4 regions of the Maridesulfovibrio salinus genome follow, and region 4 is predicted to be linked to each of the others. Evidence: predicted binding sites of a transcription regulator. Region 4 holds the regulator's gene; each other region holds the start of a gene.
The links. The regulator sigma-54, encoded in region 4, starts transcription at its own class of promoters, with help from an activator protein. The targets are predictions, from matches to a motif close to CTGGCACGGNNNNTGCTT.
Positions count from the first base shown of each region.

Region 1: the regulator sigma-54 is predicted to act here: its motif matches at 3,861-3,878, upstream of prsT (XrtA/PEP-CTERM system TPR-repeat protein PrsT).
Region 2: the regulator sigma-54 is predicted to act here: its motif matches at 4,024-4,041, upstream of ACZ5PW_RS06665 (ammonium transporter).
Region 3: the regulator sigma-54 is predicted to act here: its motif matches at 2,949-2,966, upstream of ACZ5PW_RS07615 (Spy/CpxP family protein refolding chaperone).

Region 1 covers NZ_AP042461.1:2,096,595-2,104,529, reverse strand. Annotated here, with positions in the region: gene ACZ5PW_RS09425 (TIGR03013 family XrtA/PEP-CTERM system glycosyltransferase) at 1-1,152, opposite strand, end outside; gene prsT (XrtA/PEP-CTERM system TPR-repeat protein PrsT) at 1,152-3,824, opposite strand; gene ACZ5PW_RS09415 (PEP-CTERM sorting domain-containing protein) at 4,576-5,331, shown strand; gene ACZ5PW_RS09410 (CAAX prenyl protease-related protein) at 5,464-6,135, shown strand; gene ACZ5PW_RS09405 (PEP-CTERM sorting domain-containing protein) at 6,283-7,173, shown strand; gene ACZ5PW_RS09400 (class I SAM-dependent methyltransferase) at 7,248-7,935, shown strand, end outside.
Region 2 covers NZ_AP042461.1:1,496,642-1,504,576, reverse strand. Annotated here, with positions in the region: gene aroA (3-phosphoshikimate 1-carboxyvinyltransferase) at 1-372, opposite strand, end outside; gene pheA (prephenate dehydratase) at 618-1,721, opposite strand; gene ACZ5PW_RS06680 (3-dehydroquinate synthase II family protein) at 1,729-2,712, opposite strand; gene ACZ5PW_RS06675 (2-amino-3,7-dideoxy-D-threo-hept-6-ulosonate synthase) at 2,734-3,531, opposite strand; gene ACZ5PW_RS06670 (hypothetical protein) at 3,468-3,686, opposite strand; gene ACZ5PW_RS06665 (ammonium transporter) at 4,088-5,458, shown strand; gene ACZ5PW_RS06660 (P-II family nitrogen regulator) at 5,489-5,818, shown strand; gene ACZ5PW_RS06655 (EAL domain-containing protein) at 5,963-7,213, shown strand; gene rarD (EamA family transporter RarD) at 7,313-7,935, shown strand, end outside.
Region 3 covers NZ_AP042461.1:1,701,200-1,709,134, forward strand. Annotated here, with positions in the region: gene ACZ5PW_RS07605 (sigma-54-dependent transcriptional regulator) at 1-944, opposite strand, end outside; gene ACZ5PW_RS07610 (ATP-binding protein) at 948-2,771, opposite strand; gene ACZ5PW_RS07615 (Spy/CpxP family protein refolding chaperone) at 3,016-3,447, shown strand; gene ACZ5PW_RS07620 (SHOCT domain-containing protein) at 3,489-3,767, shown strand; gene ACZ5PW_RS07625 (hypothetical protein) at 3,869-4,003, opposite strand; partial or broken gene ACZ5PW_RS07630 (flagellin) at 4,268-4,441, shown strand; gene qrcD (menaquinone reductase integral membrane subunit QrcD) at 4,917-6,149, opposite strand; gene qrcC (menaquinone reductase iron-sulfur cluster-binding subunit QrcC) at 6,164-6,940, opposite strand; gene qrcB (menaquinone reductase molybdopterin-binding-like subunit QrcB) at 6,964-7,935, opposite strand, start outside.
Region 4 covers NZ_AP042461.1:2,562,895-2,570,829, forward strand. Annotated here, with positions in the region: gene ACZ5PW_RS11685 (sensor histidine kinase) at 1-790, shown strand, start outside; gene rpoN (RNA polymerase factor sigma-54) at 1,071-2,486, shown strand; gene hpf (ribosome hibernation-promoting factor, HPF/YfiA family) at 2,539-3,078, shown strand; gene ACZ5PW_RS11700 (PTS sugar transporter subunit IIA) at 3,082-3,528, shown strand; gene rapZ (RNase adapter RapZ) at 3,714-4,598, shown strand; gene ACZ5PW_RS11710 (PTS sugar transporter subunit IIA) at 4,639-5,067, shown strand; gene ACZ5PW_RS11715 (PTS sugar transporter subunit IIB) at 5,070-5,534, shown strand; gene ACZ5PW_RS11720 (PTS sugar transporter subunit IIC) at 5,569-6,246, shown strand; gene ACZ5PW_RS11725 (manganese-dependent inorganic pyrophosphatase) at 6,324-7,244, shown strand; gene ACZ5PW_RS11730 (MoaD/ThiS family protein) at 7,443-7,670, shown strand.

The DNA of each region.
Region 1 (7,935 bases), 470 kb from region 4:
TACCTTTTTAAGGTTCTTGACAAACTCCGGACGCTCCGGACGCGGACCGACAAGACTCATGTCACCTTTGAGAGAGTTGATAAGCTGAGGCAGTTCATCTATGCGGGACTTTCTAAGAAATTCCCCGACACGGGTAACACGTGCATCATTCTTTCGGGCCCATACTGCCCCGGATTTCTTTTCGGCATCTTTGCACATTGTGCGGAATTTATAGATCGTAAAATTCCTGTCTCCCTGCCCCACCCTTGTCTGCTTGAAAAGGATCGGTCCTTCAGAGTCGAGCTTGATGGCAAGGGCGATAAACGGGACAAAGGGCAGCACAACTACCAAGCCTATCAGAGAAAAAACAATATCAATAGTTCGCTTGATGAACCTACGCAAACCGAGAATTTTGAAGCCGCTTGAAAAAATAAACGAACTGGGCTTTATATTCTCCAGAAAAAGCTTACGTTCAACGCGTTCATAGAATTCAGGAGCATCAATAACTTCATAACCGCTCAGCTTGCAATTGATAAGCTGCTGCAGGGGCAGAGTTCCCCTTCGTTCAGAGAGAGACACTACGATAAGTGACGCCTTTTCAGAACGGGCTTTATCAAGAATTACGTTAGGGAGCTCCTCATTTGAATCATCACAGTCAAATTCGCCCGGTCTGCATTCCACAAAACCGCTCAGCTCATATCTCCCATTGCCGCCACTGGCCATGCAACACATATCTTCTGCCAGGGCCCCGTTGCCGACGACAAGGACATTATTCATCATGCCTGGAATTATCTTCCAATGGCTGACAATAAATATACAAACAAGCTGGGTCAGACCGAAGAAAAAGAGAATGAAGAAAACCATTTCCTCTATTTTTGAGAAAAGTCCGGTTGTCCAATACAGGACAAAGGCAATATTGGTAGCCAGAATCAGGCTGATAGCCAAGGTCAGAATGCTCCCTACTTCTCTTGGACGGGTAAGGTAAGTCACCACATGGACCACCACTGAGGAGAATACCGCCACCCCGGCAAGAATTGAAAGCTCAGAGGCCCGTAAGGACATTACTGAAAACATCTGTGCGAAATCCTTGAAAAAGAACAGCGAACAAATGAGCAAGGCAAACGAGAACAATAAAAAGTCCTTGAATATTCTAACGGAAGCTAAGGCAACCATTATTCTTTACCTCCTTGTTTAGAGCTATCTTTATTTATTCTGGATATTAGCTTTACTGCTTCACCCGACTCCTGGCAGTTCACGCACTCCGCAACCTTTTTGAAGTAGACAAGAGCCTCCTCGCTGCGGCCTGAATCAAGATAGGCAAGACCGAGGTGATAACCGATTGATGGATCATCCCCATTTATTGAGAGAGCTTTTTCAAGAACTGGAACTGCTTCCTTGGCCCGGTCATTTTTAATAAGTGTATAGCCGAATGTATCTAGAACAGTAGGTTCAAGCGGTTCCTGAAGATAAGCAGTATAGGCAAGACGCATTGCTTCAAGAGAGGTTTCAGGATCCTCAACATACAGCATTGCAAGATTGTTCAATGCGGGTACATAGCGGTCAGAATACTGCAGAGCCTTGCTGAAACTGTCTGCAGCTTTTTTCTCATATCCCATCTGCAGGAGAATATTTCCCTTGATTGTATGAGCAGCATGGTCCTGTTCATTACGCTTGATGGCTGCATCGACAAAATTTAAGGCTTTCTTGTACTCGCCACGGCTGCTGTAGTAGCCGGAGAAAGTTGTCATTATAACTGATTTGGGTCCACACTTCTGCTGGGCTTCCTTAAGAATCCCATAGGCACGCTCCGAGTCACCGATGCTGGAATATATCCTGTAAAGAGTAAGGTAACCTACAGGCTGCTTAGGAAAAAAATCAACAATCTGTCGGGCTGAACGTATGGCCTTATCACTGTCACCCATTATCATATGGGTGCGGATTCTTAATCCCAGTGCTGCACCCTGCTCTATCTTTTCCATTTCATTACAAAGCTGCAGGACTTCCTGAAACCTTTTCATTTCGAAAAGTACGCTCGCACGAGTCTGGGCAAGGCGCAGACTCATGGGATTCAACTTTCTTCCCTGCGCAAGAATTTCAAGAGCTCTGTCATTCTCACCATTTCGGGCTTTGCTGACAGCGTAACGAATAAAAGCCTCCGGAGCTTCGCTCTCCAAGGCCTTAAGATAACAAGCTTCTGCTTCATCTTTCCGGTCAAGCATATTGAGAATCTGGGCTTTGCCAAGAAGCCCCCTAAGAAAATCAGGATTTTGTTCAAGGGCACGATTGTACATGACAAGAGCTTCATCGGTTTTCTTTTCTGCAAGGTTCATTGTAGCAAGCATCATGTAAGGAGTGACTCCCTTCGGGTCCGCTTCAATAGCCTTGTTCAGATAATTCTTAGCCTTATCATATTTATTCTCAATCAGATCCATTCTTGCAAGAAGGGTGTAAAGCAGAGCATCCTCGGGACTTCCGTCCAATCCGCTGGCAAGAACCTCGCGAGCTTTGGCGTTCTCGGCATTGCGGAGATAAAAAGCCGCGAGAACAACCTTTGGACGAACATTTTCAGGTGATGCACTTATGGCATCCTTGAGAGCGGATTCGGTTTTGCCGAGTTCTCCCATGGAATAATGAACAGCTCCCATTTTGAAATATGACTGCGCAACTTCAGGATCTAGCTTAGTCGCCTTTTCATACTCTGCAATGGCCTTACTGCTCTCGCCCTTGGCAAAATATGCATCACCCAGTGTCATCCTTGCAAAAAGGTTGTCACTGTCTTCTTCAATAATCTTACGAGCTTCAGCAACGGATTCGTCATATCTCTGCTGATGGAGGAGAATCTGACTGATCAGTTCTCTTGCGCGTGAAAAGCCGGGCGAATAATCAACAGCTTTACGAAGATGGCTTATAGCTGTCTCGTAATTGCCATTTTCATAGTTACAAATACCCAGCATATAATAACCTTCAGGATCGGGACGCACGGAAACAGCTTCCATGTATGCATTGACCGCCGCGTCATATTTTTTCTGGGTATAGAAAGACAGCCCAACCAACTTTCGTCCGAAACCTGTTTCAGGAGCTATTTTATCCAGACTGTTGGCCAGACTCCATGCCTTGTCGAATTTACCTTCCTTAACAAGACGCTTACCTACTACATAAGCGGCATATGCATCATTAGGATGATTTTCATGGATTTTCAGGAAAATATCTTTGTAGGCTTCAGTGTCACCACGCTCAACAACGCATTTGGCCTTAAGGTACAACCCTTCATGGTTGATTTGATCTTTGGCAAGAATCTTATCGACAAGGACCTCAGCATCAGCGGTTTTTGCGTTGGACAGTAGAACGCGGGCCTTACCGAGCATTGCTCTGATATTTTCGGGATCAAGATTCAGGGCTTTATTGAAATAATCCATTGCCGCCCCATTATTGCGGGAGAAAAAGAAAGCCTGTCCCATCAGGATATTTCCTTCTACTGATTCGGGGTAAGCTTCATTATACTTACGCAGCAACTCGAGAGCCTTGATAAAATTTTTATTATGGAAAGCTATCTTACCTAAATCAAGGTAGACAGTATTGTCGTAAGGATTCTGTAAAAGATATTTATCAAAATTCTTTTGTGCACTCTCGTATTTCTCTGCCATTAAGTATGATCTGGCAAGACCGAGTCGTGCATCGAGGTTTTCAGGAGACTTATCAAGAACACTCTTGTAAACCACAATCGCGCCATTATAATTTTTGTCGGCAAAATGCTTCTTACCTTCCTCGACGAGTTTTCCGGCATTGCTTCCGCCACAACCAGCCAATGCTCCAATGACAAAGATAATTAGTATTAATCGCTTCAAAATGAATCTCCCGGAATTATATTTTGCCACCCAACTAAGCTATTTCCGTGCCAACTATATCTTCACAGACATAAACAACGGGATGGAATCAATTTTATAAAACCGAGAAAAACAGGAATAAATACAGACAATTACACAAAAAACATCGATATTTAAATTTACCGTCATATCATAAAACCGGAACTGTTAAACATACCATGAGAGGCCCCCGAACCTTACTAAACAAAGGAATATAGAAAAGGGAGGTTCTGGAAGAATAAATAAATAATCTATCAAACTTCTTATGGAACAAATTTAAACAAGATTAGCCTTTTTTATTTTTATGAAAGCCTTGAAAAGCCGCCAATATAACATCAGAACAGGAATAATCCGGATACCCGAGTACATAGTCCGGTAAAATCAGACGGCCACCTCAGCCAACACTCAAAGCATTTACCCTTATAAATCAGAATATTATAAATTATAAAAAAACACCCAAAAACCAACCCTATAGAATTATACCCTTAATACCCTCTACAAGTAGTGTCTGTTTAAGCCGGACAATCTAAACTTGCCCGTGCTACTCTCAGTACCTCTGTAGATCACAGGTTAGGATAAACAGTGTCCACTTTTTCAGGATTAGTATTCAGAATTGATTAGCTCATTTCACAACTGGAAAATTAAACTTCAATAAAATGCACATCAGAAAAACAGGACACGACTTTCACAAAAACTGGCACACATTATGCTTAGAATCAGCAGAGGTGAAAATATGAAAAACAAATCGCTACTGTTTATTATCACATTGTTTCTGATGCTGCAGTCATCGTTTGCTAGTGCAGGATATCTAAATTTCTACGACACCGCGAATGAGTGGGATGGAATCCAAACGAGATATCACAACACTGACGTGGTGGGAACGCCGCAACTTACAGGCGGAAGATTCGTTTTTGATGATCATACACTTAAAGGAATCGAACTTGATTACACTTCCACCAGTAAAAACATAATGCCCGCTGACTGGTTTTTTGATTTTGACCAGGACAACAAGTGGGACTACATTCTACATAACGTCAGTACCTGGAACGGTTGGCGTACGAGCAGGCGCAGCAACTATGACCTTTACAAGGTGGACATGCCCATCGATGACTGGGATAACTACATTGAAGCTTTCGTTCCATACGGTCATGGCAGAACCGGGCATGTTGTGCAGGCCGACAAGTGGTACCTGAATAAGTACGGAACACTCCTAGATAGATACATCAGTTTTTCCCAATGGGATTACAACACAAAAAGGGTAACAGAAGACTCTCCGGCTACGGCTATTTGGTCCGGTTTTGAAATTGAACTTGACCAGTATGCCGGACAGCACATGACCTATGCTTTTGCAATGACCTGCGCCAATGACGTTTTGTTCAGCGAGATTCCAATTCCATCTCCCGAACCCGGAACTTTCATTCTGTTCGGAGCGGGTGCGATAGGTCTCTTCTTTTATCAGCGCAGAAGACAATCTTCTAAAATAATTTAGGCAAGGAAAACTCAATAAGAAACACCATCAACTGGGAATACCCGGTTGCTGGTGTTTTTTCTTATCCCCTTCATTTACTCATTGCATTCTTCCGGACAGCAAAAGCAACACCTTCGAAATCTCGAGAAAAAGATGAACCACACCCTGGCCAGAGTACTCCCGTTTTCAATATATATGTCCTTTATTGCCATCCTTGAGATGCTGAAACTTTCGGGAATACACATCTCCTCCCAAGAGTTATGCTTAATCTATCCTGTAAAGATTGTTCTGGTTGTAATTTCGCTGGTAGTATTCAGGAAATTTTACACTGAAATAGTATGGAGTCAGTTGCTTTACCTGCGCCATACACTGCTAAGCATTATTGTCGGAACTGTGGTGATTATTCTCTGGATAAACTTGGCTGTACCGCCTTTCATTAGTGGAAAACTGTCCCCTTATGCCCATAACGTGTTTCTCGATGAGCGGATTAATATTTTATTGCTGTTAATCCGGGCTTCTGGTGCGGTGCTGGTCGTACCTGTGATGGAAGAACTTTTCTGGAGATCCTTTCTTTGCCGTTACCTTGTTAATTCTGACTTCATGTCTGTCAGACAAGGAAAATTTACACCTTTCACCTTCATTTCAACTGTGATCCTGTTCGGGCTTGAGCACCAACTCTGGCTGGCCGGTATGATCGCAGGCATCGCATATAACTATATATACTATAAAACAAGCAGCTTAGCCCAGTGTATTCTTAGTCATGCACTGAGTAATATGCTTTTAGCCCTCTTTGTCGTTTACGGTGACAACTGGAAATTCTGGTAAGCTGTAAACATTTACTTAAAAAAGCGTCGGAGAGTTTTACAGTTTTCACCAAAAAAACCTTATTTAAAAAATAAGCCCTTTAAAAACAACTATATAAAACATGGCACACACATTGCTAAGACTAAAGAAAACCAAAAGGAGTTTAAAATGAGGATTAAATCAATTGTTCTTAGCATGGCAGTTCTCATGACAATGGCTTTCGCCAGCTTTGCCCACGCAGACTATCTCGGCATGGATGATGTTGGTGATTACACCTGGAACCTGAGTTTCTACCAGAATGTTGTGGATGAAGCCGGTAATGACATCGACTTCAGCTACTCAGAATTTGCAGATGTCAGCACTCTCAGAACCAAGCTTGTTGGAAAATACATCTGGGGTGTTATGGATCTTGAAAAAGTACAGAACATCAGCAATGTTTCTGAAGATGTATGGCCTGAATCCGGAACCCCGCTGACAGTTACCGGTGTGTTCTGGGGACTTAAAATCGAAGATATTGATCCCGCCACACTCGTAATGAGCTTTTCCGGTGGTGAAGGTAAATTCTACTCCAGTGAAACAACTGATGTTACAACTGCACCTGAAGCTCCCACAGCCGGCACTACAGACATTACTAACGGCGAACTCGACCTTTCATGGTTCGAAGCCCAGTACGGTTCTTCACTTGCTCTCGATAGCGAGCTCGCAGATTTCCAGTGGGTCCCCGGTGCTGATGCCACTAACGCTGACATTACCCAGACTGCAGTAGTTCTGCCTCAGCTTGCTCAGGGAACCTTCTTCCTGGACTTCCTGAACACGAGCTTTGCTGACCACATCGGAGATGACACTTACTCAAATCTGGTAGATGGTACCATCTACGATGCAGCAGCACGCGGAACAGCCACTATCCAGTACGAAGACCCCAACGGATGGGACTTTGCAAGCAACCTCGGAACAACTCTGACCATGCATGCAGTACCTGAACCCAGTTCCTTTATCCTCATCGGACTCGGTCTGGCTGGTTGTTTCTTCTACACCCGCAGACAGAGAAATCTTCTTTAGAAATATACTCCCCAAGCCTAACCACAAGCGAAGCCGATTACCCCGGCTTCGCTTTTTCGCATTGAGGAAAAGCCATGAATACTCCACCAAGAATCCTTGAAAAAGAGATTATGTCCTCAGAGCAGGATGTCATTGCATATGACCAGCTCACCAAACAGTATCTTAATATACTGCACACCGGATTTGTCGAATCCATAGTCAATCTTGCTCCTGAAGAAGGACGATTCCTGGAAGTCGGTTGCGGTACAGGTTGGATATCCATAGGTGTGGCAACTCACAGCAGAGCTGTCATCACCGGGATAGATCTATCCGAAAACATGCTGAAAAGAGCCCGCAGTAATGCGGAAAGTGAAGGCATACACAATATCAACTTCACCAAAGGTGATGCTCTCAAAATTCCCTTTGAAGATAACTCCTTTGATTGTGTATACTCACATAACATGATGCATCATCTCGAAAATCCGGGGACGATGCTTAAAGAAATCATGAGAGTTTCCAAGAATAATGGTGCAATACTGGTACGAGATCTCAAACGGCTCTCCAGAATTGAGACAGCCCTGCACGTAAGTATTTTCGGATTTTCCTATGACAGTCTGATGAGAAAACAATACAGGGACTCAATCAGAGCAAGCCTGACTGAAAATGAGATGATCTCCCTTGCAGAAAGCGTGGGCCTTTCCCGAGACTCTTTTGCCAGATACTTCCTGACCCATATGGGACTGGAGCGCCCTGCTGCTGCAAGGCGCAAATCCAAAATAAGCA
Region 2 (7,935 bases), 1.1 Mb from region 4:
GCTGGTCAATGCGCCAATAGGACGGTCATGCATACGGGGAGTGCCCTGAACACGAAAGAGTCCCTTGCCTGCTCCAGCAAGTGCAGTTATCAGACGGCAGGTTGTGCCGGAGTCACGCATTTCCAAAACTGCGGGTTCTTTCATGCCCCCTTTTGGACCATCACTCATACCGGTAACAGTGGTAGCGGTTCCGTCAATGCAGAATTCAGCCCCCATTGTAGCGAGACAGTCCATGGTACGGTTGATGTCATTGCTGTCCAATGGATCAAGAACAACAGTAGTGCCTTCGCTGAGAGCTCCCGCAATCAAGGCACGGTGAGAAAGCGACTTGGATGAAGGAGCTTTAATAACAATTACGTTATCGGAAGTCATTTTATATATCCTGACTTTTCAGTCTTTTAAATTTTTTGCCTTTGGGACAACGTCCAAATCCGTTTTGACGCGGAATTGTAAAAATGCTCAAGAATTTTAAAAATTTTAATAAATTCCTGCTGCCGTTAACCTAAGAATTCATTTCCCTTAAATTTCATCATTCAAAAAGGCAAAGCCCAGATAAAAAAGTTCGGGAGAGTCCAGCGAACCATTTTCACTGAGTTCGCTGGACTCCGGTGGCATTATTAAAATTTACTACCGTTCTGAGAACCCGCCGGATAGCTTCCGAGAATCTTGAAAGTGAGACATCTCGCCTTCAGATCTTCGATCAGAGTTTCATGCTCTTCAGCACCGAGGTCTCCCTGAAGATCAACGAAAAACATATACTTCCACTTCTCACCGAGGAAAGGACGTGATTCCAGCTTGGTCATGTTTATATCATGTCCGGAAAGTTCATTCAGCACGGAAACAAGCGCACCGGGCCTGTCCGGAGTAGTGAAAAGGACTGAAGTTTTATCCCTTTTGCCTTCTTTACCGGGCTTGGGCCCAATAATGAGGAACCTTGTCCAGTTATCAGGCAGGTCTTCAATTGACTCGGCCACCACATGCAGACCGAAAATGTTGGCCAGTTTCACATGGCCAAGAGCGGCTACCGGTTCATCACTGTCGGCAACCATCTGAGCGGCCTGGGCTGTTGATTCTACAGACACGAGCTCTGCACCGGGAAGATTGGCTCGCAGCCAGCCGGTGCATTGCTCAAGTGCCTTGGAGTGTGAATAGACAGTTTTGATCTCTCCAATACCTGCACCTTTGCTGATAAGGCCGTGGCTTATACGGTGATACAATTCGGCCTGAATGAAGACCGGATACCGCATGAACAGATCGACATTCTGCCCGACCGTTCCCTTAAGCGAATTTTCAAGGGGGATAATGCCTAAATCGGCTTCGCCTTTGGAAACAGCCACAAAAATATCTTCAAAATTGTTTTTGGGTATCAGGTCGGCCTGACGCCCCATGTGCTGTAGTCCTGCAAAATATGAAAAAGTACCTTCCGGCCCCAGAAAAACCACCCGCTCGGGTCTTTGCAGTCTGCGGGAAGATGATATTATCTCTCGATATATAGCTTCCAGGTGTTCAGACGGCAGTGGGCCGGAGTTGCGTCCGGTCAGCCCCTGCAACACTTCCTGTTCCCGAAACGGTTTGAAGATCTGGTCCGAAGATCCGGCCTTGATTGCGCCTACTGCCAGAGATGCTGCCGCACGTCTGTTAAGAAGCTCCAGAATATCGCTGTCGAGGGAATCGATTTCATCCCTCAGATCAATTAGATTTTTTTTGCTGGACTGTGACATTTTTTTATTAATCCTCTGAAATTTCTTCTTTGATGCGCATGCCGAAATGTCGGCCCGCCTCATCAACCCGGCAAAGAACTTCATCGCCTTCTTTGAGTGTTACCACACTTACGGGTTCGCCATCACCATTAACAACTCTGATAGTCTCCGCATTCTGCAGAAAAACCTTGCCGGAAACCGGACCATCATCAGTCTGGACCTCGGCTGTGATCAACAGCATGGGGCGTACCTCAAGCTTGCTTCTGCCTACAACGGCAGAAGAAGTATTACCGTCCTTATCAACTACCAGAACCTCCGACCCTGACCGAAGTTCTTCAAGATATGTTGTCCTGTCTCCCGGGACGAGAGCATATGCATGTACCGCTCCGGCATTAACCCGGAAAGGACGCGCCGCGACATACGGGTTGGATTCGGTTTCAGCGTGCACCAAAAAAGTAAAGGCAGAAGAATTTCCGGTAAGAATTCCCTGCCCTTTTTTCAATTTGGATGTTGTATCCACACAGACCCGATGTGCCAGACCGGCTGCCTCTATTTTTGTGACTGTGGCTTTCTTAAGTTCCACTTTGCCCTGCGAGAGTTTGAGTTCGGCTACAATCTGCTTGAGTTCTGCGGCAGCTTCCGGTGTAACCACAATCGCGTCTGCCCCACGTTCCATTACCCCGGCGGCAAGCCTTGCCCGTTCCAGAGATTCAGCTTCAAGGGCCAGTGAATCAATCTGGGCAAGAAGGTTTTCAACCGGTATAATCTCCCAACCGGCTGCAAGGCAGACAGACTTTCCTTTTTTGTCAAGATCCACGGCAACAGCCTCGTCAGCCTTCTCAGTGATGGCCACACAGGGCATTTCTTCCGGAGTGATGACGCATACCCTGCCAAGAGATTCAATGGTTTCCTTGTCCTCTGGACTAGTGAGCACAGCGTCCACACCTGATTCAAGAGCAAGACTTACGAGCTTCTTGTCAAAGGGGATTGCTTTATAAATTATCTTTTTCATCATGATTTCCTGTATTTAAAACTACTCGCCTATGTATTCAAGTGCGGTATCAACATCTTCATCTTCGTGTACAATCTTGTGCAGAGCCTCGACCAGTTTCACGCGGTTCTTATGCTGGAAAACATTTCGCCCCACTGAAAGGCCGGCCCCGCCAGCTTTGAGAGAATCGGACACCATCTGCAGAAAATCACGGGTTGAATCCAGCTTGGGGCCGCCGGCTATTACTACCGGGATACAGCAGCTTTCCGCTACGCTGTTGAATGTGTCCATGTCTCCGGTGTACGGGACTTTTACAATATCAGCACCGAGTTCTTCACCAACCCGGGCGCAGTGAGCCACTACCTCAGGATCAAATTCGTTTTTGACCTTAGGGCCGCGAGCGTAAACCATAGCGATAACCGGAACTCCCCAACCCTGAGCGCAGGAAGATACTTCTCCGAGATCCTTAAGCATCCGGGCTTCGGTCTCATCACCGAGATTTACATGGACTGAAACTGCATCGGCGCCGAGACGAAGGCCGTCTTCAACTGTGCCGACAAGAGTTTTTGCATTTGGGAAGGGAGAGAGAGAAGTGGAAGCGGAGAGATGGACAATTAAACCTACATCGCGACCTTCCATTCGGTGGCCGCAGCGGACGAGACCTTTATGCATGAGGACTGCGTTGGCTCCGCCCTGAACCATATCTCCCACAGCCTCACGCATATTTCGCAGTCCCTCAATGGGGCCTACACTTATTCCGTGATCCATAGGCACGATTATAGTCCGTTCGGTATTGCGGTTGAAAATCCGCTCCATTCTGATGCTTTTACCAATCTGCATTTTAAATACTCCTGAAGTTTGCCTCTAAGTTCTCCAAGATCCGCTTCCCTTTTGGCGACCCCGCTAAAAAGAAAAAGGGCCGCCGGCGAGTCTTCGCCTGCGGCCCTTCTGTAGAGGTCGTTTGCTATGTTCTTTTCTACTTTTTCAACGAGCAAACCTCCACCCGACCACAAGCGTGGGTGCACCAAAAATAAAAAAAGTAGAAAAAATATGAGAGGCCGGTGCCTAGGGTGTTGAAAGTCTGCATGCAAGTCTTTTAACCGACCCAAGGAAAAAGAGTCAACAACTTTCTTTATTTTTTTTACCATCATTAATATAATGGACCCTTTTTGTAATACAGCTACACAAAAAAACACATCTCAAATTACAAACTTTACCTTTTTGTAATTTAGCACACATTCCAATAAGACAAAAAAGTACAAAAATACATTTTTGTAAGTAGTGTTTTTCTCTTTATAAAATAAAACACAATCATTTCAGACTCTTACAAAAATGGCACGCCTCATGCTTATAAAAACACATCCTTGAAGCAATCAACATCCCTAAGGAGGACTGTATGACTACTAAACTTTCACTGGCAGGCCGTAAAATACCGGCCCTTGCAACTCTCATGCTTCTTATGGCTCCCTCTGCAGCTTTTGCAGCAGAAGAAGCCATGACTCAGGCTCACGGTAACATTCTCTGGACCCTCATTGCTGCTATTCTTGTAATGTTCATGCAGGCAGGATTTGCATGCGTAGAAGCAGGATTCACCAGAGCCAAAAGCGCCGGTAACATCCTGATGAAAAACTTTCTCGATTTTTCCACCGGATCCATCATCTTTTTCCTTTTCGGATTCGGACTGATGTTTGGTCTGGATGCAGGCGGATTCATCGGATCATCCGGCTTCGGACTCTCAGGAACCGGCCTGACCGATCCGGACTCACAGTGGACCCTTACTTTCTGGTTCTTCCAGTCCGTCTTTGCAGCCACTGCAGCCACAATCGTTTCAGGCGGTATTGCCGAACGTACTAAATTCAGCGGATATATTCTGGTAACATGCATCGTAACCGGTCTTATCTATCCTATCTCCGGCCATTGGGCCTGGGGCTCCCTGTGGCTTGGTGATGCTGGAGCTGGCTGGCTTGAAGGAATCGGATTCATGGACTTCGCAGGCTCCACTGTTGTTCACTCCGTAGGTGGCTGGATAGCACTTGCAGGCGCGATAATACTTGGACCCCGCATTGGTAAATATACTGCAGACGGCAAAGCAAAAGCTATTCCCGGACACAATATTCCTCTTGCTTCACTTGGTGTATTCATTCTCTGGTTCGGCTGGTTCGGCTTCAACCCCGGTTCCACCACCACTGCAGACGGATCCATCGGCCTCATCGCCGTAACAACAAGCCTTTCAGCCTGCGCGGGAACACTTGGAGCAATGGCAACCTCATGGTTCAGATTCGGCAAGCCTGATATCTCCATGACCTGTAACGGCGCACTGGCAGGACTGGTCGGTATCACCGCCCCCTGCGCCACTGTAACTCCGGCTGCCGCTATAATCATAGGGCTCATCTCAGGTCTACTGGTAGTTCTTTCAATTGAGTTCATTGATAAAATTCTGAAAGTTGATGACCCGGTTGGTGCAGTCTCCGTCCATGGCGTATGTGGCGCATGGGGAACTCTGGCCTGCGGACTTTTCACCTCTCCCGCCCTTAATGATGGTGCAGGAGGACTCTTTTACGGCGGCGGCTTCTCACTGGTAGTCCCCCAGCTTATCGGAATCGCGGTCTGCTTTGTGTGGGCCTTCGGCGCAGGACTGGTAGCTTTCACCATAGCCAAGGCCATAATCGGTATCAGGGTAACCGCCGAAGAAGAAATGAAGGGCCTCGACATCGCTGAACACGGCATGGAATCATACAACGGTTTCCAGATCTTCTCCAACGAATAATCGAACAATCAGCAAGAGAGGAATAAAACAATGAAACTTATCATCGCATATATCCGCCCCGAGTGCCTGACTCCTGTTAAACAGGCTCTCTACACTAAAGGCATCTACTCAATATCTGTAACTAACATTCTCGGTTCCGGAAGACAGGCCGGCTTCACTGAAACCTACCGAGGAGTTGTAATGGAAGTTAACCTGCTCAAAAAAGTACGTATTGAAATCGGCCTTGCCGAAGAAAAGCTTGATGAAGCTCTCGAAGCCATCAAAACAGGAGCCCAGACAGGCAAGGAAGGTGACGGTGTAATCTTCGTGCAGGATCTCAACCGCACCATAAGAATCAGAACAGGAGAAGAATCACTTTAACCTCTAAGTGAATCACTATAACCCCAATTAGTGTAAAGCAGGATCGGGTTCTTCATCGGCAGAAGGGCCCATCCCCCGGCCCGGTGACCACCTCCACCGGACCTTCCCCGGCCGGAAGGGACTTCCCACCCTTCCGGCTTTTTCTTGGGAATTGTAAAAAAAGCGACTGTTGAAATGAATACTGCCCCTGAAATATCCATCCACGAACTGATTGAACGAGAATGTATAGTAACCTTTCTGCAGCCGCTTGTATCCATGAACCGCAAGTCACTTCTTGGTTACGAGGCTCTGGCGAGAGCTATAAACCCATACAGCGGGGAATTGATCCCACCGTTTACTCTTTTCGCCATGTGTGAAGACTTATGGACTTTGACAAGGCTCGACAGGGCCTGCCGAAGAAAAGCCCTTGAAACTTTTGCTCCCATTTCCAGAGCTGACCGTTCTTTGCTTTTGTCTGTCAACATAGATGCTGCCATTATAAACCATGACTCAATTAACCACGGACTCACCGGCAAGATGGCCGCAGAGTACGGAATTCCCACAAATAATGTCATTCTTGAAATAATTGAATCAAAAGCAGGAAGCGACAAAGCTCTTTCCACTTTTGTCGAGAAGGCCCGCAAAAGAGGATTTCTGATTGCCCTTGATGACATTGGAACCGGGCATTCAAATCTTGACAGGATACCGGAATTGAAGCCTGACATAATCAAGATAGACAGATCTCTGATTGAGGACATCCATAAAAAATTTCATAATCTGGAAGTAACCCGCTCATTAGTCAGCCTTGCAGACAGGACCGGGACCCTGCCCCTGGCTGAAGGCATTGAGAAAGTTGAAGAGGCCCTTACTCTGATGAGCATTGGCATTGATGTTTTTCAGGGTTACTACTTCGGAAAGCCGGCACCGGTTCAGGCTGTGCAACCTAAAAAAATCAAGCAGATAAACATTCTGGCATCACGTTTCAAAACCCATATGCTGGAAAAACTGAATCAGCAGAAGATAAGGGAAAAGATTTACAAAAGAATGACAGCAAAGCTGCGCGAGGCTCTTATGGATGGGCTACCCGGCTCTTCCGATTCAATTCTTTCATCTTTCATTACCGAAAACTCCAATATTGAATGTGCATATATACTGGACTCAAAGGGAATCCAGAGTTCGGAGACAATCTGTAATCCATACAAGCTAAAAGAAAACAGAAGGCTGATCTACCAGCCGGCCCCTCCTGGAGCGGACCACTCCCTCAAGGAATATTACCTGACAATAAAAACAGGAAAAGACTGGCATACCACAGCCCCGTATATTTCACTTGCATCGGGAAACAACTGTGTAACTGTTTCGACAAAGCTCTACGAAACCCCGAAGTCACCAATCCTGTGCATTGACATAAGCACTTAGTCCACAATCTTTTGCTCTCTACAACATAAGTATATTGCAAGGAGCAGGGGTTTGACATAAAGTTCCCGCCTCTAATGACTTAAATAAACGGATTCGGGAATGGATAAAAACACTAAAGACGGCCTTTTTTTCGCAGCAGGCGCATTTATAATGTGGGGTCTATTGCCAATTTATTGGAAAGCCCTTGAAAGCGTCCCCTCCCTTGAACTTCTCTGCAACAGAATCGTCTGGTCCATGTTTTTTGTCGGTGCGCTCCTCACTCTTAAAGGACGCTGGAAAGAAGTGCGCCTGGCAATCAATGACAAAAAGGGAAAAATACTCCTCACAGCCAGCAGTTGCCTGATAGGCTGCAACTGGTTCGTATACATCTGGGCGGTAAACCATAATCATGTGGTTGATACCAGTATGGGGTATTATATGACTCCCCTGATGAATGCGCTGCTGGGATTTATTTTCATGAAAGAAAGGCTGAACAGACTACAGGCCGCCGCCATTGCACTTGCTGCCTGCGGAGTCGCCTACTCAATATACGACTACGGAAGAATCCCGGCTATTGCGCTGACTCTGGCAATTTCTTTCGGATTCTACGGGCTGGTACGCAAAGTAATGAAAGTGGAATCCCTCCCGGGCCTTTTCATTGAAACGGCTGTGCTTTTTCCTATTTCCGCAGGATATCTCCTCTGGCTGGCAATAACAGGAGATATCAGCAGCATCAAAATAGG
Region 3 (7,935 bases), 860 kb from region 4:
GCCAGGGAAGGAATTCTCAGGCTGACCACATTCAGGCGATAGTATAGGTCTTCGCGGAAATTTCCCTTTTTTGACTCTTCCAATAGGTCTCGGTTGGTCGCGGCGATTATGCGCACGTCAACACTTAAGACCTTATCGCTGCCCACCCGCTGGACTTCTCCCTCCTGAATGGCCCGTAGGAGCTTGGACTGCATGGGCATGGGTATTTCACCCACCTCGTCAAGAAAAAGGGTTCCCCCGTCGGCCTGAACGAACCTACCTTCGCGTTTCCGGTCAGCTCCGGTGAAGGCTCCTTTCTCATGTCCGAAAAGTTCGGATTCAAGCAGGGTCTCGGTCAGAGCAGCACAGTTTACCGTGATCAACGGTGAGTCGCTGCGGTTGCTGCCTGCGTGGATGGCCTTGGCAAAAAGTTCCTTTCCGGTTCCGCTTTCTCCGTTTATAAGCACTGTGGCCTCTGTTGCGGCGACAGTTTTGACCATATCCATCAATTCCCTGATCGGCCCGCTTCTTCCGATGATTCCAAAAGCCTGCCCGTTATCGGAAATCTGCTCCTTCAGACTGCGGTTTTCCCTTATGAGGGTCATGTGCTCAAGGGCGCGTTCAAGGGTCAGCTTGAGTTCATCGAAATTCAGGGGCTTGGTCAGGTAATCGTAGGCCCCGATTTTCATAGCTTCAACAGCCGTATCCACGGAAGAGTAAGCCGTCATAATGATTACCGGGATGGCCGGATTGATCTCCTTGATTCTGGAAAGGGCTTCAATACCGCCCACCTTTGCCATACGCACGTCCATTAGAACCGCGTCAAATGGCGCTTCGCTAACTTTTTCAATGGCATCGCCTCCGTCCTCAACCCCTTCGGGGCTATGTCCCCATCCGGTGAGAATGGTACACAGCATGGAGAGGTGGGCTTTGTCGTCGTCCACCACCAGTATGGATGCACTCATAGTCTATGCCTCTCTTTCCGGTTCTACCGGAATGATTATTACAAATGATGTTCCTTGATTCCCGCTGTATTCGACTTCGATGGTTCCGCCATGGGCTTCCACAATTTTCTGCACTATGGACAGTCCCAGTCCGGTGCCTGATGGTTTGGTTGTGTAGTATGGGTCGAATATCCTCGAAAAGTCATCTCCGGGCAGGCCTCCTCCGCTATCTCTGACCGTTATTTTGAGTCCCTTTTCCGACAATCCTGACGAAACACCGAGCCTGCCGCCCTCCGGCATGGCTTGAATGGCGTTGATGTAAAGATTGATGAGGGTCTGGGCCAGACGATCCGGGTCAGCGATTATCCGGGGCATGTCGGGGTCCACATCGGTCTCAATGGAAACGGATGCTGACTCCGCGTCCTGACTTACCAGCCTTAGCGAAGATTCGATGAGGATATTCACATCGGTTTCGCGCATCTTGATGTCTGCCGGCCGGGCCATTTCAAGCAATTCGGATATTACCCGGTTCAGCCTCTCCACTTCGTGGGTCATTACTTCGGCAGCCTTACGGTTATCGCTGTTTTCTGGAAACAGGGAACCGAAATATGTGGCGTAGCCCTTGATAGAGCTTAAGGGGTTGCGAACCTCGTGGGCTACCCCTGCGGCTAGTTGACCGATGGCGGCGAGGCGGTCCGCCTTGCGGATCTGGTCCTGAAGCAGGCGGACCTGCGTGAGGTCGCGAATCATGTAAACCATGCCCACACGTTCACTGTTCCCGGTTCGTATTTCGGTTACGTTCACCGCAACGGGAATCATCGCTCCGGACGTTTTTTGCAATTCCATCTCGGTATTGATGACTGGAAATCCGCTTCGCCTGACTTCCTCGCCCAGACTGACTATATTTTCAGGCAGTAACTCGCGGACAGTTCGACCAGGACTAAAAACATCCTTTGCCAGCATCTGCCTAGCGATTGGGTTGATGAAATTGACTTCGCCTCCGGGCGAGCAGGAGACAATCGCTTCCGGCAGGTTGGCGACAATTTCCTCGGTCAGTGCTCGGTTGTCCTGCAGAAGTTTCCGGGAACGCAGGTGACTGTTCATCCAGAAAAGGGAAACGAAACCTCCGAGTCCCAGTAGCAGAAGGGTGCCGGACATGGTCAGGGTCAGGGAGATATCTTCCTGTATCGCCTCATTGAAGGAGGTCATATCCATGCCGATAAAGATGACGGTTTTTCCGTTCTCGTATATTTGGCTTCCGTCAGCGCGAGAATGCATCCAGCCCATTCCGCCCTTCCCGGAGAAGAACTTGTTATCTCGCCACGAATTTCTGCCTCCCATCATTCCCATGTGCCGGGGCATATCGTGCCCCCTGTTCCTGAATCCCGGTTGAGTCGGGGCAAACTGCTTGTAGACCTCGAATGCTTCGGTTGCCTGCCGAGAGCCCATAATGCGCCATTTTGTGCTGTTTGAGGGGGACAACTCCTTGAGCTCTGCTGGAGAGATGAAGGTACTGCCGATTGTGTTTTTTTTGCTTGAAGCGATGATTCTGCCATTTCCGTCGATTATTGTAATGTAAATGATGTCGGGCAGGGCGGCTGTTTCATCAATAAGAAGCTGAATGTTTGCTCCTTGTCCCAGGCGGCCCATCATCCCAGTGCGGGTTCCGGCCTCGAATGCGCGGATCAGGGCGGTTCCTTTTTCGCTTAACACCCGACCGGTATATTCTTTTTCCCGGTTATAATTCATGAGCGCCAGAGTCAGCACCACAGCCACAAGTATCAGGCTCATGCCTATGACTATCCATGGAGACACATTACCCAGATATGCTTTAATTCTATTTTTCATTTTTCTTCCCGGATTTTTGTTGGCTCCGACTGTCTAAAAATTGGACAGTTAATCTTTGGAAGTGTCTATTTTTTAAACATCTGCTTAAAAATTAAGCAAGAGCTAAAAAAAGCAGTCCCCCAGATTGGGTTACGTTTTTTGTCTTTTATATTAATGTGTTAAATAAAATAAACCGCTTTGGCATCACTCTTGCCTTATACCATGCAAAAGGCATTCAAAATCTACAACCAATAGGAGATAACAAATGAGAAAGGCAATTATCGCAATCGCAATGGTACTGGCAGCAGGAATGGCATTCATCTCCAGCAACGCCTTCGCAAGGGGATATGGACACGGACCGGGACATGGCATGCGCGGTGGGCAGATGATGGCCGGTTACTGCCAGCAGGGAAGCAATGTCGCTGTATACAACAGTGCCCAATATCAGAAGTTCTTTGAACAAACCCAGGAACTGAGGGCATCGCTTAGGGCCGACCATGGAGAGCTTCAGGCCTTGATGGCAGGAACAAACCCTGATCCTGATAAGGTTCGTACTCTGATTGAAACTATCTCCAAGAAGGAAACTCAGCTTTCTGATCAGGCGAGAGCCAATAACATTTCTTTCGGTCGCATGGGCTCCAGAGGCACCAGGGGCGGCGGATACAACTGCCCTCTGGGCTACGGACACGGCTGGTAGGTGAATGGAATATAAGTAGACCAAAATCTCAGGAGCATGATATGTTCGGATGTAACTATCTCGGATACGGTCCCGGAGGAGGCTTTATGCACGGCGGGTTTATGGGGGGAGGTTTTTTGGGAATGTTCATCAATATACTAATCATAGCATTTATCGCTTACCTCATTTTCAAGCTGTTGCAGAACCTCGGCGATAAAGGTGTAACGAATCCTCGGAAGACCCATGTAAGGGATTCAGTTCAGATTCTTGAGGAAAGGTTTGCGCGGGGCGACATTGACGAAGATGAATATCTCAAGAGGAAGGAAGTTCTCGGAGATTAAGTAATGCACATACTGTGAATGGTTGAAGCCTCCCCGCAAGATTGCGGGGAGGCTTCAATAATGTAGATCTTTTTGTTTATTGTTGCTGGATATACCAAATTTTATCGATCTGCTAAAAACTTATTTTTCCGTGTTGTCATTATTTTCCAGAACCACTGAAGTGCCTGTGTAATTTCACTCAACACCTTGATGGTCGCATTGGCCTTCCAGCTCTCCACATCGATTAAGTACTGCACAGAGACACCACAAAGTTCAGCAAGCTTGTCCTGTATCAGTCCTTTTTACTTTCTTAAAGATTTCAATTGTTCACAAATACGTTATGTAGCTCTTTACTCTTGTCCTCCAGATGTAAAACCAAAGGATAGACGATAAATATGAGTTAAAAATAGACTATGGACTTGTTTTGCAAATGACCATTAACTTACAACAGTGACGACATAAATACAGGAGGAAGTTCCTCCGTTAAGTCAGGAGTACAAAACGCTCATGAACAAATGGGTAATGCAATGGTTTATAAGGACGATATTAAAGCTGAATTAGGAGCCATGCAGAGTCGATTCGAAAATACAATTATAAACTGATCCATCCAAGCTGAGAAAATACAGGCTTCAGAATACAGAATATCAGATGTAGATGTAGCCACAGAGATGACTGAATTAATCAGAGAGCAAATTTGAATGCAATGCATTTTTTAGTTCCATAAGCCGTCTTACGGAAGTGGCTGTGGTTCCAGGGAGGTGGCCTATTGTCAGCAATTAACTCTTTTCATGATGTTCTTGCTCAGCGGTCTTCCTGAGTCATTCACCAAAGATGAAGCGATTCTTCCTGCTTACCGATTGATACTTAATATTCCAGGTCAACTATTATTTGAATTTTTCAAAATGGATAATACTGCGGCCAGTCTTTGTTTTCATGGATGAAGGTTGAAATGATTATAAATCATGAAATATGCTGCTAAGGTTGTTAAGGAGTATATTAATTTATCCTTAAACCATATTGGTGATGTGTCTGGATTATTTATGTGTCTCTTGCTGTAATAAAGTCAGCCCATAAGAAAACCCCCATCAGGAGAAAGATCCGAAGACCTTGTCTACCTGATGGGGGCTTACCACATTACTGTGGCTTCTAATTACGAGATAATTCTAACTGCTACTTCTGATTTAGCTTAACTTCCTGCGGGAAGACAGGCAGATAACGGTAGCAAAGGCTGAGTACGAGTGCGCCATATGCGCAGATCATAAGGGTGGTGGCCCATTCAGCCCAGTTAGGTAAGTAAACTTCCCAGTTATCAAAAGGCATAACCGGAATAGCAATGGTCTGGACGGTGAAGACGTAACGGTTGATGGTTACACCGATGCAGTCCAGAATTGCAGCTGAATACAGCAGAGTGGGGTTGTTTCTGATGGAAGGCGTGATCAGCATGATAGCGGGAACAACACCGCAGAGGATCAGTTCAGTCCAGAGCAGCCACTGGCCGTAAACATTTCCGTAGAACATGTCTTCAAAAGAGAGTCCAACGGAGGGCAGGTAGCCAGTTGCCCAGGCCCATGTGTCAATGATCTTGAAGAACATGTACACGCAAAGCATGGTTCCGGCTATTTTGCCCATGAGAGCTTTAACTTTGTATTCAACCAGTTTCTTTCCGGTCATTTTCTCAATGAGGGTGCAGACCAGTACGGTAAATACCGGCCCGGAACCAACAGCAGAGAGAACGAAGAGAAAGAATGTCCAGGGCCAGATGAAGAAACCTTCACGGAAGGCGTAAGGACGGCCGAACATAACTCCGTACATACCACCAAGGGAGCCCTGGTGAAAGGTGGAGAGGAAGGTTCCGATACCGGCAAACAGAGCCATGTTCACGTGCAGGTGATGGGCAAAGTGGTGCAGGAAAGGAATCTTGTTCAGCTGTTTCTGTTCGAGAATGATCGGAATGAACTCGATGATAAGAACTGTGCAGTAACAGGTAATACAGAAGATAACTTCTGTGAGCATGGAATGCACGTTGGGGTGCCAGTAACCGAACCATGCACGAATCGGCTGACCGATATCCATGGTCAGGATGAGCATGGCGCCGGAATAGCACAGAAAACCAAGAATAACCGCAAGGTTTACGATATTCTTGAGCTGGTCTATTTTCAGTATATACTTCAGGAAGCCGGTGAAAAAAGCACCTGCTCCAAGAGCAATAACGGCAAGGTCAAAGGTAATCCAGAGACCGAAACCGAAGTAGTTGTCAAGGCCGGTAACGCCGATGCCGTAATAGAAAATCTTAGCGGCAGCGTACACACCCCAGAGCAGGATGGCGGTAGGAAAAACCATCCAGAGCAGGAACTTGGGCAGTCCGCAACGTTTCACGCCTTCGGGGAAGAGATTGCTATCCATGGTAAACCTCCCTCCTAGTGCTTGTCTTTGGCAACATGGCTGCCATCGACTTCAAGGTTGTCGCTCTGTTTACGAACCCAATCCCTACGGCTGATGTAGTAAACCTGAGGCTCCATGCCGATAGACTCCAGAATGCGGAATGCATTGGGGTCTTTAATCATTTCATGGACTTTGTGTTCAGGGTTCAGTGCATCACCAAAAGAGATCGCGCCTGTGGGGCAGCCTTCGAGACATGCGGGCTTGTACCAACCGTCGGGAAGTTTGCCTGGGTCCATACCTTCGTTACGGGCACGCTGGCGTGCGTTCAGCAGTCTGGTGTGGCAGAAGTTGCACTTCTCAACAACACCGCGGGGGCGGGCTGATGTTGAGGGCGACAGTGCCTTGTCCATACCACCGGGCCATACGGGGTCAAACCATCCAAAATAGCGAGCGTGGTAAGGGCAGGCTGCCATGCAGTACCTGCAACCGATACAGCGGGGGTAGATCTGGCTGACGATTCCGCCATCTTCATCCTTGGTAGTTGCTACTACGGGACAAACGGGAACGCAGGCCGGATGACCACACTGCATGCAGGGTCTGGGCAGGTAGGCAACTTCCCTGTTGGGGAATTCCTTACCATTGTTGAGTTCATAAACAAGCATCCAGGTAAGGGTCTTAAGCTTATTGGACCCTTCTTCCATGGGCGCTATGTTATTTTCAGCCTGGCAGGATACCATACAAGCTCCGCAACCGGTACACTTGTCGACATCGACCACCATGGTCCATTTATTATTTAATTCAATTTGTTGCATAACGTGAATCCCCTGAATTTAATTTAGGCGATACTCACGGTGGAACTGGTCCATTTGGACAGGCCGGTGCCGGCTTCAGTTTCAACCTTGAGAACTTTGCAGATGTTGTCGCCTTTTCCGCGGGAGTATACGTCCCAGGCGGTGTGGCCGAATCCGAGTGGTGCGGCGATAACATTGTTCATTACGCCTTCATTGATGCGGACTCTTGCAACACACTCACCGCCGGCTCCGGACAGCTTGACCATATCACCTTCAGACTTGCCGATAGCTTTGGCAGTCTTGGAGTTGACCTGAACCAGAAGGTCTTTGCCTTTCAGTTCGAATTTGCTGACCAGCGCAACGTTAAGCGGCGGCAGCGCCATTTTAGCCGAGCCGTTAATGAGCTTCGAGTAAGGAGCAACTGCTACTTCTCCGCCCTTGGGCATCACGATAGCCTTGGACAGAACGGATGCAGCAAACTTCGCGGGACCGGATTCGGTTTCTTCGGAAACATAAGCTGCGCCTTCTACCAGGGAATCCCAGTCTGCACCTGCTTTTTCAGCTTTGGCCTGAAAAACGGTTTCAGCTGATTCATACCCGAGGTCCACACCCAGCAGAGAGCCTACACCGAGGATAACATCCACAGTGGACTTGCTGTTGTAAAGCGGATCGGTAACGGGTGCGCAGGCACTGAGCATTGCGGAGCCGAGCCCGTAAGGTGTCTGAGCATCATCAAAACGCTCGTAACCGGTGGGGTTGGGCATGATCAGGTCAGCAGCGGCGGCTGTCTCATCCATGAAAGTGCTGAAAGACACGAGGAAAGGCACCTTGGCAACGGCAGCGGCCAGAGCATCTGTCTGGGGCATGGCGTAAACAGGGTTGGCCTCGTAGACCATCATAACATCAGGAGTTCCGGTTTTGCCGGAAGCGATTCCGCTCAGATAGCCTGCAAAGTCTTTTGCAGCCAGTTCGGAGCGGTCTGCAGCTGCTTCAACCGCCTTGGGCAGGTTGGGCAG
Region 4 (7,935 bases):
GATTTCGGTAGGCGGTCTCGCAGCGGGGATGGCTCATGAGATCAACAATCCTATCGGTGGGATATTGCAGGGAGCTCAAAACCTTGAAAGAAAGTTTCTGCCGGACATTAAAGCCAATCATGTTGCCTGTGAAAAGGCGGGGTGTTCTATGGAGAGCCTCCGCAGTTATTATGAATTACGTAAAATAGGAAGTATTGTTAAAGGTATAAAGGAGTCCGGAGCCAGAGCCGCGGGTATTGTCTCTAATATGCTTGATTTCAGCAGGCCAGGTAAGGATAAGATTGAAGAGGTGAATCTTACTGATCTTCTTGAAGCATCGTTGAGCCTGGCAGCCAAAGATTACGATCTTAAAAAGAAATACGACTTCCTTCATATCAGAATTGTGCGCGATTATGATAAAGGGCTACCCGGTGTCGTGTGCTCAAGAACAGAAATAGAGCAGGTTCTTTTCAACCTTTTCAAAAATTCAGCCCAGGCAATAAGAGAGCATGGGCATTCAGGTGCACATCCGGAACTTCGTGTACGAACTAGAAGGAGGGGGGACAATGCTCTTATTGAAGTAGAGGATAATGGTCCGGGAATAAAGCCTGAAATACGCAGAAGAATCTTTGAACCTTTTTTTACCACCAAGCCTTCCGGTATAGGGACCGGACTGGGGCTTTCAGTTTCATATTTCATAATCACCCAGAATCACGGCGGCAGCTTCAGCGTTGAGCCAGCACCAGACGGTGGAGCTCGTTTTGTGATACTCCTTCCCCTAAAAAAAGAATCACTGGAATTCAACGCCTGATATTACCTCTCCGGCTTAAGTTTTCATTAATATACGCATTGCGGATTTACACTTGATCAGAACATTGGTACACTTTTTTCATAAGCAATGTTAATGGCTAAAAAATCTTGTTATTTCAATCAAATCAGAGGTTAGCTGTTGCAAGCTGCAGAGTAGTGTGGCATAGTTGAATCAAGCTCGGAAGAAATTTGAAGATAATTTTTCCGGTTGTATTTTTTAATCTGATTTTGAATGTAATCCTGTTTGAATATATTTATGATTACGAAGGTGGCAGACTTTTATGGGGTTGGAACTTAGACAACAATTAAAGCTTACTCAGCAACTGGTAATGACTCCCCAGTTGCAGCAGGCTATCAAGTTGTTGCAGCTTTCCAGGCTGGAACTTGTAGATTCCGTACATCAGGAGCTTATGGAGAATCCTATACTTGAGGAAATGGACCCTCAGGAAAGAACGGATTCACCGGACTCTGACGCCGGAACCGCAACTGCGGAAGAGGTCCAGATCTCCAAGGACGCTGAATGGGAAAATTATTTAGGTGAATTTTCCAGCACTTCCAAACAGTCTGCCTCGCGTGAAAGCGAATCTCTTGAGGATGGAATGTCCTTTGAGGCGAGACTCACCAAGTCCACTTCGCTTGAAGGGCATCTGCACTGGCAGCTTTGTCTCTCAGATCTTTCTGAAAAAGAGGTTGAGATTGGAGAGTGTATCATCGGAAATCTGAGCTCCGGTGGTTTTTTAAGGATTGAGTTGGAAGAAGTGGCTGAAACATGCTACGCTGAAATCGAAGAAGTGGAAAAGGTTCTGGATAAAATCCAGAAGTTTGACCCGGTTGGGGTGGCGGCAAGAACTCCTCAGGAATGTTTGATGCTGCAGCTTGAAGCACTTAAGCTTGATGATGACCCCATTCTTGTTTCACTGGTACGTGATCATCTGGATGATCTTGAGAAAAGGCGATACAAGCCTCTGGCAAGAAAATTCAAACTCAGTATGGAGGATTTAAAGAGTTATCTTGATTTGATGACAACTCTTGATCCATTGCCCGGAGCAAGTTTTTCAGGCGGAGACTCTTTCTATATCAGTCCGGATGCTTATGTTTATGAATATGACGGTGATTTTGTTATTGTTCTGAACGAAGACGGGTTGCCCAAACTGCAGATGAACGCTTTTTATGTTGAAACTCTGGCTTCGACCAAGGGGGAAGACAAGGAATATTTTCAGGACAAGATGCGCTCGGCACAATGGCTGATGAAAAGCCTCTATCAGAGGCAGCGTACATTATATAAGGTTCTTGAATCCATTGTACGCTTTCAGAGAGAGTTTTTCGCCCATGGTGTCACCAAGCTTAAGCCCCTTATCCTGAAAGAAGTGGCGGAAGACATTGAAATGCATGAATCCACGGTGAGCAGAATCACCACAAACAAGTATGTGTCTACACCGCACGGGATCTTTGAATTAAAATTTTTCTTTAACAGTGCTCTCGGACTTGATGACGGGTCTCAGGTTGGCTCGGAGTCGGTCAAGGCGATGATCAAAAAGCTGGTCGGTGAGGAGGATACCAAGAAACCGCTCAGCGATGAGAAGATCGCCGAAATGCTCAAGGCCAGTCTTGAGGTCAACATCGCGAGAAGAACTGTAGCCAAGTACAGGACTGCAATGGGGATACCTTCCTCCTCTAAAAGGAAAAAGGTTTTCTAGCCAGGCAGGTCCGGAGAAAAAAAGCATATTCACCTATTACGAAGGAGGCTCTATGAACGTAGCATTCACTTTTAAGAACTTCGACGCATCCGAACATCTGAAGGAATATGCAAACAGCCGTTTCTCCAAGCTAGTTAAGTATGTTACCAACCCTGAAAACACCGAAATGCAGGTTAACCTCTCGGTGGACAAGTTCAGGCATGTGGCTGAGGTTATCTTAACCTCCGATCATCTGCACATCAGTGCTTATGAAGTATCAGAAGACATGTACTCCACTGTGGACATGGTTCTGGACAAGCTCGAAGCCCAGCTTCGCCGCGCTCGTGAAAAGATGCGGAGTCATAGACGCAAGGAAGTCTCTTCCGCCCGCATGGATGTAATCAGCTATGCTGAAGAGGAAGTATACAGGGAACCCGTGATTGTCGAATCCGATTCTTTTGTTCCCAAGCCCATGAGTATTGATGAAGCTGCAGAACAGCTCCAGACCATGGACCATGAATTCCTCGTATTCCGCAATGCGGACAATGAAGCTATAAACGTAATTTACCGTCGCAATAACGGCGACTTCGGTTTGATTGACCCGGGATACTAACTGATGAATATAAGTGATAATCTGGCAAAGGACCTTGTAATCTACGAATTGGAAAGCTCTGACAAGAGCGGAGTTCTGAAGGAAATGGTTTCCACTCTCAATGCCGCAGGTATTGAAGTGGATGCAGAAAAGGCTTTAAAGGTCCTTAATGATCGAGAAAAACTTGGAACAACCGGTATAGGGGATGGCATAGCCATCCCCCATGGCAAACTTGAAGGACTTGAGAAAATAGTCGTGGTCGTCGGAAGATCCGGCGAAGGTATTGATTTCGAGTCCCTTGATCTGCAACCGTGTAGGATATTCTTTATGGTTCTGGCTCCTGAAAAAGGGGCCGGAGCCCATCTAAAGATTCTGGCCCAGATCTCCCGTCAGTTGAAGGATTCTGCCTACAGGCAGGCCTTTATTGAAACCGGGGATGAAGAGGAGCTGCACAGGCTTCTCGGGATTTAGATTTTTTCCTTGAAAAAATAAAGTCTTATGAATTAGCAATGAACTCTGGTCATTGCTAATTTTGTTTATGTTACTGTTGTCATGTCGGCCGGGGTTTTCATGTTAAAAATGCGGCGCGGGGATTTTTTAAGCGGATAAAAGTCTTTTTCTCCGCATGCCGGAAGTAGACGCGAAAGGAGCAGGACGTGAAGTGCGATGTCGATTCATTTCCGGTCATAGTTGTGACCGGTCTTTCAGGAGCCGGTAAATCAACTGTTCTCAAGGTTTTTGAAGATTTACGTTTTTTCTGTGTTGACGGGCTTCCCGCGGGAATGCTCCCGCGCCTTGTGGACCTTTTCTGCACCCGTGACAATATGTATCGGGGATTGGTTCTCGGGATGGATCTGCGTCAGTTGGAATTTAGCAGTGACTGGGAAGCCACGCGTGAAGAGCTGACCAAAAGAGGCTTTTGTCCAAGCATTCTTTTTCTCGAAGCGCGTCTGCCGGAACTGGTGCGCAGGTACGCTACAACTCGTCGTCTGCACCCCCTTGAGTCCAGAGATTTCGGTCTTGAGCAGGCTCTTGAAAAGGAAAAGGAAGCACTTGATACGGTCCGCCAGCAGGCTGATCTGGTTATTGATACAACCACTTATTCCATCCATGATCTCCGGCGCAGGATTCAGGAAAAATGGGCTGAGCTTAGTGAAAAGTCTTCCGGACTCAGAGTTCACGTAATGTCTTTCGGCTTTAAGCATGATGTTCCCACGGCCGCTGACATGGTCATGGACCTCAGATTTCTGCCCAATCCTTATTTTATACCTGAACTGCGTCCTTTGTCCGGTCAGGACAAGGTTATATCCGATTATGTACTCGGTACAGAACCCGGTTCGGTTTTTATTGAGAAATATCTCGATTTCCTTCAATATGTTCTTCCTCTTTACGAGGCGGAAGGAAGATACAGGCTGACCATTGCCGTTGGATGTACCGGCGGCAGGCATCGTTCCGTGGCTACCGCTGAGAGGATATTTGCAACTCTTAAAGATAGTGGTTATTCTGTTTCACTTGAACATAAGCATATACATTTGAAATAAGGGGCACTGCCGGTAGGCATGTTCTGAATCGGGAATATAGATGGGCGCTGAATCCAGTAAAATCGGAATTGTTCTGGTTACCCACGGTAACTTTGGAAAGTCGCTAGTAGAGGCGGCAGAACTCATTGTCGGGCCGCAGGACTTCATAAGTTCCGTAAGCGTTGATGTCTCACAGGGTATTGACGCAGCCATGGACTATTTAAAAGAAACAATTTCAAAGGTTTCCAATGGAGTTGGTGTTTTGATCCTCACTGATATGTTCGGTGGTACTCCCACCAACCTGAGCCTCTCTCTTCTGCAGGGGGATGACATTGAAGTAGTGACCGGGGTGAGTCTGCCCATGTTGCTGAAGGCATTGCAGAAGCGGAATGAGTCTTTGCAGAAGATGGCGGAAGAAGTCAGCAAAGCCGGGGCCAAGGGGATTGTAATTGCAGGAGAAATGCTGCGAAAACGAACTTCGAAGGGGTAGACATGCAGTGGGTGCGAATTGATAACAGACTTGTTCACGGGCAGATAATTGAAACCTGGTTGCCGTACACCCACGCGAAGCATATCATCGTGGCGAACGATTCCGTAGCCGGGGACGATCTACAGCAGCAGATTATGTCGCTGGCCATTCCTCAGTCGGTTACCTGTACTTTTTCCCGTGTGGAAGAGCTCCAAAGCAGGCTTCTGTCTGTCTCGGATTCAAACAACTGTAGCGTGATAGTGCTATTTGCATCCTGTGAGGATGTGCGCAGGGCTTTGGACTCAGGTTTCGAGTTCAGTTCCGTGAATATCGGGAATATTCACTATGGTCCGGGAAAAAAACAGATTTCACCCAGTGTTGCTTTGAGTTCAGATGACGAGTCCTGTCTCATGTACTTTAAGGGTAAAGGGATTGAACTGGACTTCAGGTGTGTCCCAAATGATCCGGTACAGGTGAGGTTCGCATGAGTTTTCTGCAAGGACTGGCTTTGCCGTTCCCTATGTGGGTAGCGGTGATAGGTTTTTTTTTGCGCTGTTTTCACTTTTCCGTTTCACTGTAAATCCTGGTCTGCTTGAACGTCCGCTGGTTGTAGGAGCTCTTTGGGGGGCTGTTACAGGCGATGTTGCTTCAAGCCTTAAGATAGCCGTCTTCTTTGAGCTGTTCTGGCTCGACAACATCCCCGCGGGGACCTATATCCCGCCACATATTCTGGCTCCGACTTTTGCCGCTCTTGCTCTCAGCACATCATTTGCTTTCACCGAGGCCCGTCAGGCAATGGTGATCATAATTGCTTGCCTTCCGCTTGCCCGAATCGGTTCCTGGTTGGAATATTCCCTAAGACGCTGGCACAACCGAGGACATAACAAACTGATCAACTGGGCGAGGCGCGGAAAAACGGGAGAAAACGTGCCCGGAAAGTTGGTTCTGCAATCAATTTTAAGAACTTTTGTGACTTCTTGGCTTTTTTTCTGGACAAGTACCTTAATCCTTCATTACATACTTCGTATATTTTTTCACAAATGGGGACCGTTGGTCGCCGGTGTGGATATGAAGTGGTCTTTTTTATGGATTGCAGCAAGCCTCGGAGGGCTTTTAGCCTTGAGATTGCGTAAAGCTTACGCCGCTTTTGTCTTCGGAGTGGTTTTATTCGGCTTTATAATCCTTGCCGGGATCATGTAGACTTGGCAGAGAAAAAAGATTGTGATAGAAGACACAAGCTCGTTTAAGCTACCATATTTCTTAGGAGGAAATTTATTATGGCTATTATCGCAGTAGGACACAAAAACCCCGATACCGATACCATCGCATCCGCAATTGCAATTGCTGACCTGTGGTCCAAAGTTAAAGAAGAAACCAAAGCTGTTGCTCAGGGCGAAATCGCTCCTGAAACCGCTTTTGTTCTGGAAAAATTCGGTTGCGCTGCTCCCGAAGTTATGACTGACGCTACCGATCAGAAAGTAATCCTCGTTGACCACTCCGACATCGCTCAGAGCATGGACAACCTCGACAAGGGTGAAGTCGTAGCTGTTGTAGACCACCACAAACTCGGTGACGTTACTACTCCCAACCCCCTCGAAATGTGGGTATGGCCTGTAGGCTGCACCGGTACTGTTATCAACGCAATGTACAAGTTCTACAATGTAGAAATTCCTAAAAACGTTGCTGGTGTTCTTCTCTGTGCAATCCTTTCCGACACCGTCATGTTCAAGTCCGTAACCTGTACTGACGCTGACAGGACTGCTGTTGAGGAACTGGCTAAGATCGCTGGTGTTGAAGATGTTATGGCTCTCGGAATGGAAATGTTCAACGTGAAGTCTGCTGTTGCAGGTGCTTCCATGAACGAACTCATCTTCCGTGACTATAAAGATTTCGATATGTCCGGCAAGAAAGTTGGTATCGGCCAGCTCGAAGTTGTTGACCTGACCGTTTTCGACGAAATCAAAGATGACCTTTACGCTGAACTTGAAAAAGTTAAAGCTGACGGCCGTCACAGCTGCTTCCTGCTGCTGACCGACATCATGAAAGAAGGTTCCGAAATGCTCATCGTTTCTGACGATCCTTCCGTAGTTGAAAAAGCATTCGGCGTTGCTCCCGAAGGTACTAAAGTATACCTCAATGGCGTAATGTCTCGCAAAAAGCAGGTTGTACCTAACTTCGAGAAAGCTTTCTCCGCATAAGTTAAGTAGAATTCAGCTTATTCAGGTCCGGCAGGGGAAACCCTGCCGGACTTTTTGTTAGTCTCCGGCAGAAACAGCAATCCTTCTTTGCTTGATTTCATAATGTTTTTTAGAGTATATCGTAGTCATGCGAGGGAGATACTCTACCATTATCAGTAGAGAAAAATTGAATCATATACGCTTATTCATAAGGTTGCCATGAAGATAACTTTGCTGTGCTACGCTACTTTTGCTGAAAAAAGCCCCGAAAATTCAGACAATTATCCAGTGTCTGAAGGAGAAACCGTAACCGATGTTTTGGATCGTGTAGGTATTCCAATAGACGAGGTTAAAATCGTTTTTATAAACGGAGTTTCCTCTGCCTTTGACGCCCCCTTGTCCGATGGTGATAGAGTGGGAGTATTTCCGGCTGTTGGTGGTGGTTGATTTTTTATTCAAGATACACGATTCTCCAAATTAATCAGAGATTCAGTTCATTGAATATAGAGCCTGTTCAGCATTGATGATTGTAGATATCTGGTCGCTGATAAATTTATGTTTGCATCGTAATGTGAGTTGATAGTGAGTATTCCGTTTTTTATATCCTTAACTGTTTCAAGCTACTAGCAACTAAAGCTCACATATTCCCTCTACTTTTCTTTTGTTTGTGCCTGCCGCCTGATCTTTTTAATAGTCTGATGGTGTTCGCTTC